DNA from 2 places in the Roseomonas marmotae genome. Region 1 is predicted to be linked to the other one. Evidence: riboswitches for the same ligand, from Rfam matches in the RefSeq annotation. Region 1 holds a riboswitch; the other holds the start of a gene.
What was found. A riboswitch is a leader RNA that binds a small molecule or an ion and turns the genes downstream of it on or off. The one in region 1 is predicted to bind glycine.
Positions count from the first base shown of each region.

Region 2: linked by a shared signal. The riboswitch ahead of IAI58_RS08705 (trimeric intracellular cation channel family protein) and the one ahead of gcvT (glycine cleavage system aminomethyltransferase GcvT) in region 1 are both predicted to bind glycine.

Region 1 covers NZ_CP061091.1:3,191,634-3,196,047, forward strand. Annotated here, with positions in the region: gene gcvP (aminomethyl-transferring glycine dehydrogenase) at 1-1,041, opposite strand, end outside; gene gcvH (glycine cleavage system protein GcvH) at 1,041-1,415, opposite strand; gene gcvT (glycine cleavage system aminomethyltransferase GcvT) at 1,428-2,525, opposite strand; glycine riboswitch at 2,584-2,665, opposite strand; glycine riboswitch at 2,670-2,771, opposite strand; gene IAI58_RS15015 (hypothetical protein) at 2,963-3,520, opposite strand; gene ispH (4-hydroxy-3-methylbut-2-enyl diphosphate reductase) at 3,633-4,414, shown strand, end outside.
Region 2 covers NZ_CP061091.1:1,838,968-1,843,381, forward strand. Annotated here, with positions in the region: gene IAI58_RS08695 (MFS transporter) at 1-652, shown strand, start outside; gene IAI58_RS08700 (amidohydrolase) at 716-1,870, shown strand; gene IAI58_RS08705 (trimeric intracellular cation channel family protein) at 2,234-2,875, opposite strand; glycine riboswitch at 3,038-3,125, opposite strand; gene IAI58_RS08710 (IS630 family transposase) at 3,344-4,414, shown strand, end outside.

The DNA.
Region 1 (4,414 bases):
GGCCAGCAGCACCTGCGCGGTGCAGATGTTGGAGGTCGCCTTCTCCCGCCGGATATGCTGCTCGCGCGTCTGAAGGGCCAGACGCATGGCGGGCTTGCCGGCCACATCGACGGAGACGCCGACCAGGCGGCCGGGCATCAGGCGCTTATAGGCATCCTTCACCGCCATGAAGGCAGCATGCGGACCGCCATAGCCCATCGGCACGCCGAAGCGCTGGGAGGAGCCGATGACGACATCCGCACCCATCTCGCCCGGCGCCTTCAGCAGCACCATCGACAGCGGATCGGCCGCGACGATGGCCAGGCCACCGGCCGCCTGCGCGGCGGCGATCTCCGGCGCGATGTCCCGCACCTCGCCCGTGGTGCCGGGATATTGCAGCAGCAGGGCAAAGGGCTTCTTCGCGGCGCAGGCGGCGGCGATCTCAGCCGGGGTCACGATCTCCACCGCCAGCTTCAGCGGCTCGGCGCGGGTGCGCACCACGGCGATGGTCTGCGGATGCACATCCGCCGCCACCAGCAGGGTGGAGGATTTCGCCCTGGTGGCGGCGAGGGCCAGCGCCATCGCCTCGGCGGCGGCGGTCGCCTCGTCCAGCAGCGAGGCATTGGCGACGGGCAGGCCGGTCAGGTCCGTCACCATGGTCTGGAAGTTCACCAGGGCTTCCAGCCGGCCCTGGGCGATCTCGGCCTGATAGGGCGTATAGGCCGTGTACCAGCCGGGGTTCTCCAGCACGTTGCGCAGGATCACGGGCGGCACATGCGTGCCATGGTAGCCCATGCCGATCAGCGACTTGCGGCGGACATTCTTCTCCGACAGCGCGCGCAGCTCGGCGATCACCTCGGCCTCAGTGATCGCGGGCGGCAGGACGGAGAGGTCCTGCCCGCGGATATCGGCGGGCACCGTGCGGTCGGCCAGCGCATCCAGGCTGTCGACGCCGACCACCTTCAGCATGGCGTCGATCTCGGCCGGCGAAGGGCCGATATGCCGCTCCGCGAAGGCGCCATGGTCCTCCAGCGCCTGGAGTTCGGCGAGGGCGCTGGACATCAGAGGCTGCTCACGAATGCCGCGTAGTCGGCCTCGCTCATCAGCGCGTCGATGGAGGCGGGGTCGGCGGGCTCCATCTTGAAGAACCAGCCATCCGTGGTCGGCGCGGAATTGGCCAGGGCGGGATCATCGACCAGGGCCTGATTGGCCTCCACCACCTTGCCGGCGATGGGCGCATAGACGTCGGACGCCGCCTTCACGCTCTCCACAACCGCCACAGCCTCCTCGGCCGCGACCTCACGGCCGGCCTCCGGCAGCTCGACGAAGACCACGTCGCCCAGGGCATTCTGCGCATGCTCGGTGATGCCGATGGTGGCGACGCCACCCTCCAGCCGCACCCATTCATGATCCTTGGTGAACTTCAACTCGGCCATCGGGGCAGGTCCTTATCGGGCGTAACGGTGGGGAACGAAGGGGGTCGGCGCGACGCGGGCCGGGGAGGCCTTGCCGCGCACCATGAGGTCGAGCGCCGTGCCGTCGGCGGCGTGTTCGCGCGCCACGTAGCCCATGGCGCAGGGGCCGTTCAGCGAGGGGCCGAAGCCGCCGCTGGTGATCTCGCCGACCACCGCGCCGCCGGCCTGGATCGGGGTATGGCCACGGGCGGGCTGGCGGCCTTCGGGCAGGATGCCGACGCGCAGGCGCTTCGGGCCATTGTCCAGTTCGTCACGAACCCGCCCGGCGCCCGGGAAATTCCACTCGGTGCGGCGGCGCTTGCCGATGGTCCAGACGAGGTTGGCCTCCACCGGGCTGGTGCTCTCGTCGATGTCGTTGCCGTAGAGGCAGAGCCCCGCCTCCAGCCGCAGCGAGTCGCGGGCGCCGAGGCCCGCCGGCACGGCGCCGGGCAGGGCCAGCAGGGCGCGGGCCAGCGCCTCGGCCTGCTCCGCCGGGACGCTGATCTCGACCCCGTCCTCGCCGGTATAGCCGCTGCGGCTGACGAGGGTCTGGATACCGGCGATCTCGACCGCCTGCACGTCCATGAAGCGCATGGCGGAGACGGCCGGGGCCAGGGTGGCCAGCGCGGCCACGGCACCCGGACCCTGGAAGGCCAGCAGCGCGCGGTCCGGCAGGCGCTTCAGGGAGACACCGGCAGGCAGCACGGCCTCGATGGCGGCGCAGTCCACGTCCTTGCGGCTGGCATTCAGCACCAGGAAGAGCCGGTCCCCGAGATTGGTGACCATGAAGTCGTCCAGGATGCCGCCGGATTCGGTGGTCAGCAGGCCGTATTTCTGCCGGCCGGGCTTCAGGATCTTCACATCGGCCGGCGTCAGGCGCTCCAGCGCCTCGGCCGCGCCCTCACCCACCAGCTCCGCCTGCCCCATATGGGAGACATCGAAGAGCGCGGCGGCCTGCCGGGTGGCCAGGTGCTCCGCCATGATGCCGGCGGGATACTGCACGGGCATGGAATAGCCCGCGAAGGGCACCATGCGCGCGCCCAGCTCCCGGTGCAGGGATGCCAGGGGGGTTTCGAGAAGCGTCTCGGTCACGTCGGCCACGCAGCCTCCATCGCCGCGCGGGCGCGGCGGGTCAGGGTTCGTGGCCCCCCTCTGTCCGATGACCTGAGAGATTCAGCGCGGTATCGCGCCTTACTCCGTCGGTGCCGGTTTTAAGGCCGGGCTTTCCAGAGTCCCCTTCCCCACGCGGCCCTTCTGCCTGAGCGTTTCCGGGGGCCGGTTGCGCCTTCGGCGACAGCACCCCGGACCCGGGGCGCCATTCTCTCCCGCGTGGGATCAGCGGGTCTTCACTCTCTGCCCGAGCCGGCGCCCCTGTGCAACACGCCATCGTGGCTCCGGCGCCAGGAAGTGGCGGCGGGGGCGCATGGCGGCCGCCCCGGTTGCACAGCGGAATGGCAGACTGCCCGGGCCAGGGCCGCGCCCGTCCGGATGGGCTGGCATCGGCGCCCGGCCCTCCCCCGGCGGCAGGCTCAGCGCGGGCCGCGGCGGCGGTTGGACGCCAGTTCCTCCGGGCTCAGCACGAAGCCGATCAGCACGCGGCGCTGAGAGGCCTCGGCCACGCCGCCGGTCAGGGTGATGCTCAGCTCCTCCCCCGCGCTCTTCACCTTCGCAACATTGGGCGGGAAGCTGACGCGCATGACGAATTCGGAGCGGGAGAGAACCTGGTCGCCATCGCCCACCACCGCCACCATATAGGGGATGTCGAGCGAGCGTCCCTGTGCCGCCGGCCCCCGCTCGGCCGAGAATTCCGGCGTCAGGGTCACCACCAGCCCGGAGCGGCGGGGAGCATAGTCGCATTTGGCCTGGAAGCCGGAGACCTGCGCATTGACCACCATGGCCGTCAGGTCGGAGCCCGCCCCCGGGCGGAAGCGGGTCAGGTCCGCCGCGTCGCCGATCACGCCGATCGGCGGACAGGGCGCCTGGATGCCATCCAGCAGGCTGACGGGCGCACGCTCTCCGCAGCCGGCCAGCAACAGCGCCACACCGCCTGCGATGCATCCGTTCAGAAGGTTCCGCGCCTTGACCATGCTGCCACTCTTCCCCTTAGTGCCGCGGACCGGACGGGGGGGCACTCTCGCCCCCCGCCACGCCGCAACCGATAGAACCCGCAACCACCACGCCTCCGGCCCCGACGCAAGCATGACCCTGCCCAGATCCCAGGCTGCCCCCAAGCCGCCCCTGCATGTGCTGATGGCCGGCCCGCGCGGCTTCTGCGCCGGCGTGGACCGCGCCATCAAGATCGTCGAGCAGGCCATCCAGAAATTCGGCTCCCCCGTCTATGTGCGGCACGAGATCGTGCACAATAAATTCGTGGTGCAGAGCCTGGAGGCCCAGGGCGCCATCTTCGTCGAGGAACTGGACGAGGTTCCGCCGGATGCCCCGGTGGTCTTCAGCGCCCATGGCGTGCCGAAATCCGTGCCCGCCGAGGCGCGGCGGCGGAACATGATGTATCTAGACGCCACCTGCCCCTTGGTCAGCAAGGTGCACCGGGAGGCCGAGCGCCATCAGGCCGCCGGCCGCCACATCCTGCTGATCGGCCATGAGGGGCATCCGGAGGTCGTCGGCACCATGGGCCAGTTGCCCGAGGGCAGCGCCACCATCATCGAGACGGTGGAGGATGCCGAGGCGGTGCAGCCGCCCGAGGGCCCCCTGGCCTTCACCACCCAGACCACCCTCTCGGTCGACGACACCGCCGAGATCGTCGCGACCCTCCAGCGCCGCTTCCCCCGCCTCGTCGGGCCGGGGAAGGAGGATATCTGCTATGCCACCACCAACCGGCAGGCGGCGGTCAAGGCCATCGCCGCGCGGTCGGAGATGGTGGTGGTGGTCGGCGCCCCCAATTCCTCCAACAGCGTGCGGCTGCGGGAAGTCGCCATCCGCGCCGGCTGCCAGCGCGCGGTCATGGTGCAGCGCGGCGCCGA
Region 2 (4,414 bases), 1.4 Mb from region 1:
GACCTTCACCGGAGCAACGATCTCGAACCTGCTGCTGAACGGCACGGCGGGGATCATCATGGTCGCCATGCTGGTGCTGCAGCAGGGCGGCAACATGACGGCGCAGAGAGCCGGCCTTCTGACCATCGGCTATGCCGTTACCATCCTTGCCTTCATCCGGGTGGGCGAGAAGCTGCTGCAACGCTTCGGCCCGCGCAAGCCGATGATCTGGGGCTGCCTTATTGTCGGGCTGTCCATCCTGCTGCTGATGCCCACCAACCTCCTGCTGGGCACCTATACGGTGCTGACCGTGATCGCCTTCTCGCTGTTCGGGATCGGGCTGGCCTTCTATGCCACGCCTTCGACCGATGCGGCGCTGTCGAACCTGCCCGAAGATCAGGCCGGTGCGGGCGCGGGGATTTACAAGATGGCCTCGTCCCTGGGCGGGTCCTTCGGCATCGCGATTTCCGCCACGATCTATACGGCGATCGCGGGTACCGCCGGCGGCGTGGAATGGATCGCGGGCGTGATCACCTTCATCGGCAATCAGGAAAACCTTGCCACACGCCAGGCGGCCCTGGTCGCCTTCATGGCCAATCTGGTGATGGTGGCGGTCGCCATCCTGTCCATCGTCATGACGGTCCCTAAGGGCAAGCAGACCGGCGACCGTTGACTTTGGCGGCTACCGCCCTGCCACATGGCGGGGCGGCATCCATTGATCCTCAGGAGAAATGACATGAACGCCATCGTGAAGCATGTGGATAGCATCGCGATGAAGGGATGGTTCGAGCATATGCATCGCCACCCCGAACTGTCCATGCACGAGGAACGCACCGCCCAGTACATCGCCGAGCAGCTTCGCGCCATCGGCGGCTTTGAGATCGCGACCGGCATCGGCAAGCATGGGATCGTCGCCACGCTCAAGGTGGGTGACGGAGACAAGGTGATCGGCCTGCGCGCCGATTTCGACGCCCTGCCGATCCAGGAAGAAAACAACCTGCCCTATAAATCCACGGTCAAGGGGGTTGCGCATCTGTGCGGGCATGATGGCCATACCGCCATGCTGCTTGGCGCGGCAAAGTATCTGGCGGAAACCCGGAATTTCAATGGCACCGTCCGGCTGATCTTCCAGCCCGCCGAGGAAACCATGGAGGGCGGTCCGGCGATGATCAAGGATGGCCTGTTCGAGCGCTTCCCCGTCGATGCCGTCTTTGGCATGCACAACCTCCCCGGTCTCGAGAAGGGCAAGTTCTATTTCCACTCGGGTGAGATGATGTCGGCCGTCGATAACTGGGAAGTCGAGATCATCGGCAAGGGTGGCCATGGCGGAATCCCCGAACTTACCATTGACCCAGTGGTGGCGGGCTCGTCCGTCGTCATGGCGATTCAGTCGATCATATCGCGCAATGTCGCCCCAGCCCATCGCGCGGTGGTGACCATCGGCGCCTTCCTATCGGGCAACGCAGGCAATGTGGTGGCTGAAAAGGCTATCTTGCGCTTTTCCATTCGCTCGACCACGCCTGAGGACCGCGAGATGATCCTGGGCAACATCCGTCGCATCGTCAGCCACCAGGCAGAGTCCTTCGGCTGCACTTCGGAAATCCGCGAGGGCATTCCCGGCGCGGTGCTGGTAAATGACGCGGGTGAGACCGACAAGGCCGCGAAGATTGCGCAAGCAGCCTTCGGCGAGGATCAGGTTGTCAATCCCGGCCCGTCCCTCCTTGCGTCTGAGGATTTCGCATTCATGCTGCAGAAGAAGAAGGGCACCTATTGCTTCCTTGGTAGCGGTCCCGGCAAGATGGTGCACCATCCCGAATATGCCTTCGACGAGGAAATCTTGCCCGTCGGTGCGGCCTATTGGGTCGCGCTGGTGGAAGGCTATCTGCGCTGACCCGCCAAATGTGAGCGGGACCGGGCGGGCAAGCCGCGCGGCTGGCGGTATTCTTGGGATCCAGAAGGGCCTGACAGCTGCGGCTATCGTGCTGGACAGCATCGGTAGCCGTTCACCGCCTTCGGATGACGAAGCGACGATCAGAATCTCGGTCGGCGAGTTGCTTGCCATGCTTGCGGTGGAGCGGGGCGATGAGGATACCGCGGCGTAGTCCACCAGAAGCCAGGATCAACGCAGTCGCCGAGTGGGTGCGCGGGCGCATCCTGACAGCTCACCTGGATCGGACCCTCCTGCCGGGACGTCGGTGCAGGCCGCTGCTGCCCGGCGGGATGACTGTCCGCGGGACAAGGGTCACCTGCCACCCTATTCCCAGTGCTGCCCGTAGGAGAAGGTCGGCAGCTTCCATTCTCTCCAGATAGCCAGCAGGCGCAGCATCAGGCCGGCCGTGAAACTGACCGCGGTATTCAGGTCGGCATCGATGCCAAGCGCGCGCAGGCTGAGGAAAAGGGCGCAGACGGCTAATGAGACGCTCGCATAGAGTTCTCGGCGGAACACCACAGGCGCCTGGTTGCAGAGCACATCACGCAGGATGCCGCCGCAGATTCCCGTGATCATGCCGGACATGATGACGACGATGGTCGGGTAATCCATCGTCAATGCGACGCTGCAGCCGATCAGCGAGAAGGCGACCAGCCCCATGGCGTCGAGCACGAGGAAAAGCCGCTTCAGATTATGCAGGAACGGCGCGATCACCGTGGTCAGCAGCCCGGCGGAGATCACGAGGTAGACGTATTCCGGGTGTTGGGTCCAGCCGATGGGAAAACGGCCGAGGGTCAGGTCCCGGATGGTGCCACCACCCAGCGCGGTGACGAAGGCAATGACGACCACGCCGAAAATATCCATGTTGCGGCGACCGGCCGCGAGCGCACCGGACATCGCCTCGGCGGTGATAGCGATCAGATAGATGACGAACAGCAGGGATTCCGAAGGCAGGAACGGGTACATGGGAGATGCTCCGGTTAAAGCCAGAACACGCTCCCTTGCGGATCCTGGTGTGCCTCTCCCGCTGTCCTTTTACCTGAGAGTTTCGGCCCCGGCAGGAGCCTGCCCCTTCGGTGGACCTGAACGCGCGAAGCAGGCGCTCCGGTCTCTCTCCAGACGGCACACAATTTCCCTGCGGTTCAGTATGCCTGAGCGATTATGGGAGTTTGCGCCTTCGGCGGAGGCAGGTGCCTCTCTCTCCCGCAGAGGAGGGTATTTATCGGTTGGTGCTCGCCGGCCTGTCAACCGCCGGCCGGCGCGGCCCAGGGCCTAGAGCAGATCCCGATCAGGTGGAATCACCTGATCGGGTGAAGATGCTCACAAAAACAAAAGCCTAGAGCAGTTGAAGTGAGCCAGGGCGAACGGAAATTGCTCTAGTATCCTGATCGCGAAATTCCTACGATCATGCAGGTAATCGTAGGGAGAGCCGCGATGGGCAAACCGGCGGTGACGATTAGGCTGAGTGAGGCCGAACGTCGGGAACTGGAATCCCTGGCTCGGGCTCACAAGACCGGACAGGCGATGGCGCGCCGGGCCCGCATTGTGTTGGCCGCCGCCGCGGGTCTGGAGAACAAGGCGATCAGCGCTGAGGTCGGCGCGGACGCCAACACGGTTTCAAAGTGGCGTCGGCGCTTCGCCGTGCATCGCCTGGACGGGTTGCTCGATGAGCCCAGACCAGGCACGCCGCGCACGATCGGCGATGACGCGATCGCCGATACCATCCGGCTGACGCTGGAAACAACGCCGCCAGGTGCGACGCATTGGTCGCTGCGCTCCATGGCCCGGACCGTCGGGTATGCGCCATCGACCATCCACCGCATCTGGCGGGCCTTCGGGCTGCAGCCGCACCGGAGCGAGACCTTCAAGCTCTCCAATGACCCGCTCTTTGTCGAGAAGGTGCGCGACATCGTCGGGCTCTACCTGGCACCGCCGGACCGCGCGCTGGTGCTGTGCGTGGATGAGAAGTCCCAGATCCAGGCGCTCGACCGCACCCAGCCCCTGCTGCCGATGCGTCCCGGCCAGGCGGAGCGGCGCACGCACGACTATACCCGCCACGGCACTACCTCGCTGTTCGCAGCGCTCGACATCGCGACCGGGACAGTGATCGGCCACTGCTACCCTAAGCACCGCTCCACCGAGTTCCGGAAGTTCCTGGATCAGGTGGAGAAAGCCGTGCCCCAGGATCTCGACGTCCATCTCGTGATGGACAACTACGCCACCCACAAGACCAAGCCGATCCGCGACTGGCTGCTCAAGCGCCCGCGCTGGCATGTCCATTTCACGCCCACCGGCGCCTCCTGGATCAACCAGGTCGAACGCTTCTTCGCCCTCATCACCGACAAGCAGATCCGGCGCGGCATCCATCGTTCCACCCAGGCGCTCGAGCGCGACATCCGTGCCTTCATCGAAGCCCATAACGTCGATCCCAGACCGTTCCGCTGGACCAAGTCCGCCGACGACATCCTCGGTGCCATACAGCGCTTCTGCCAGCGCACCCAGCAG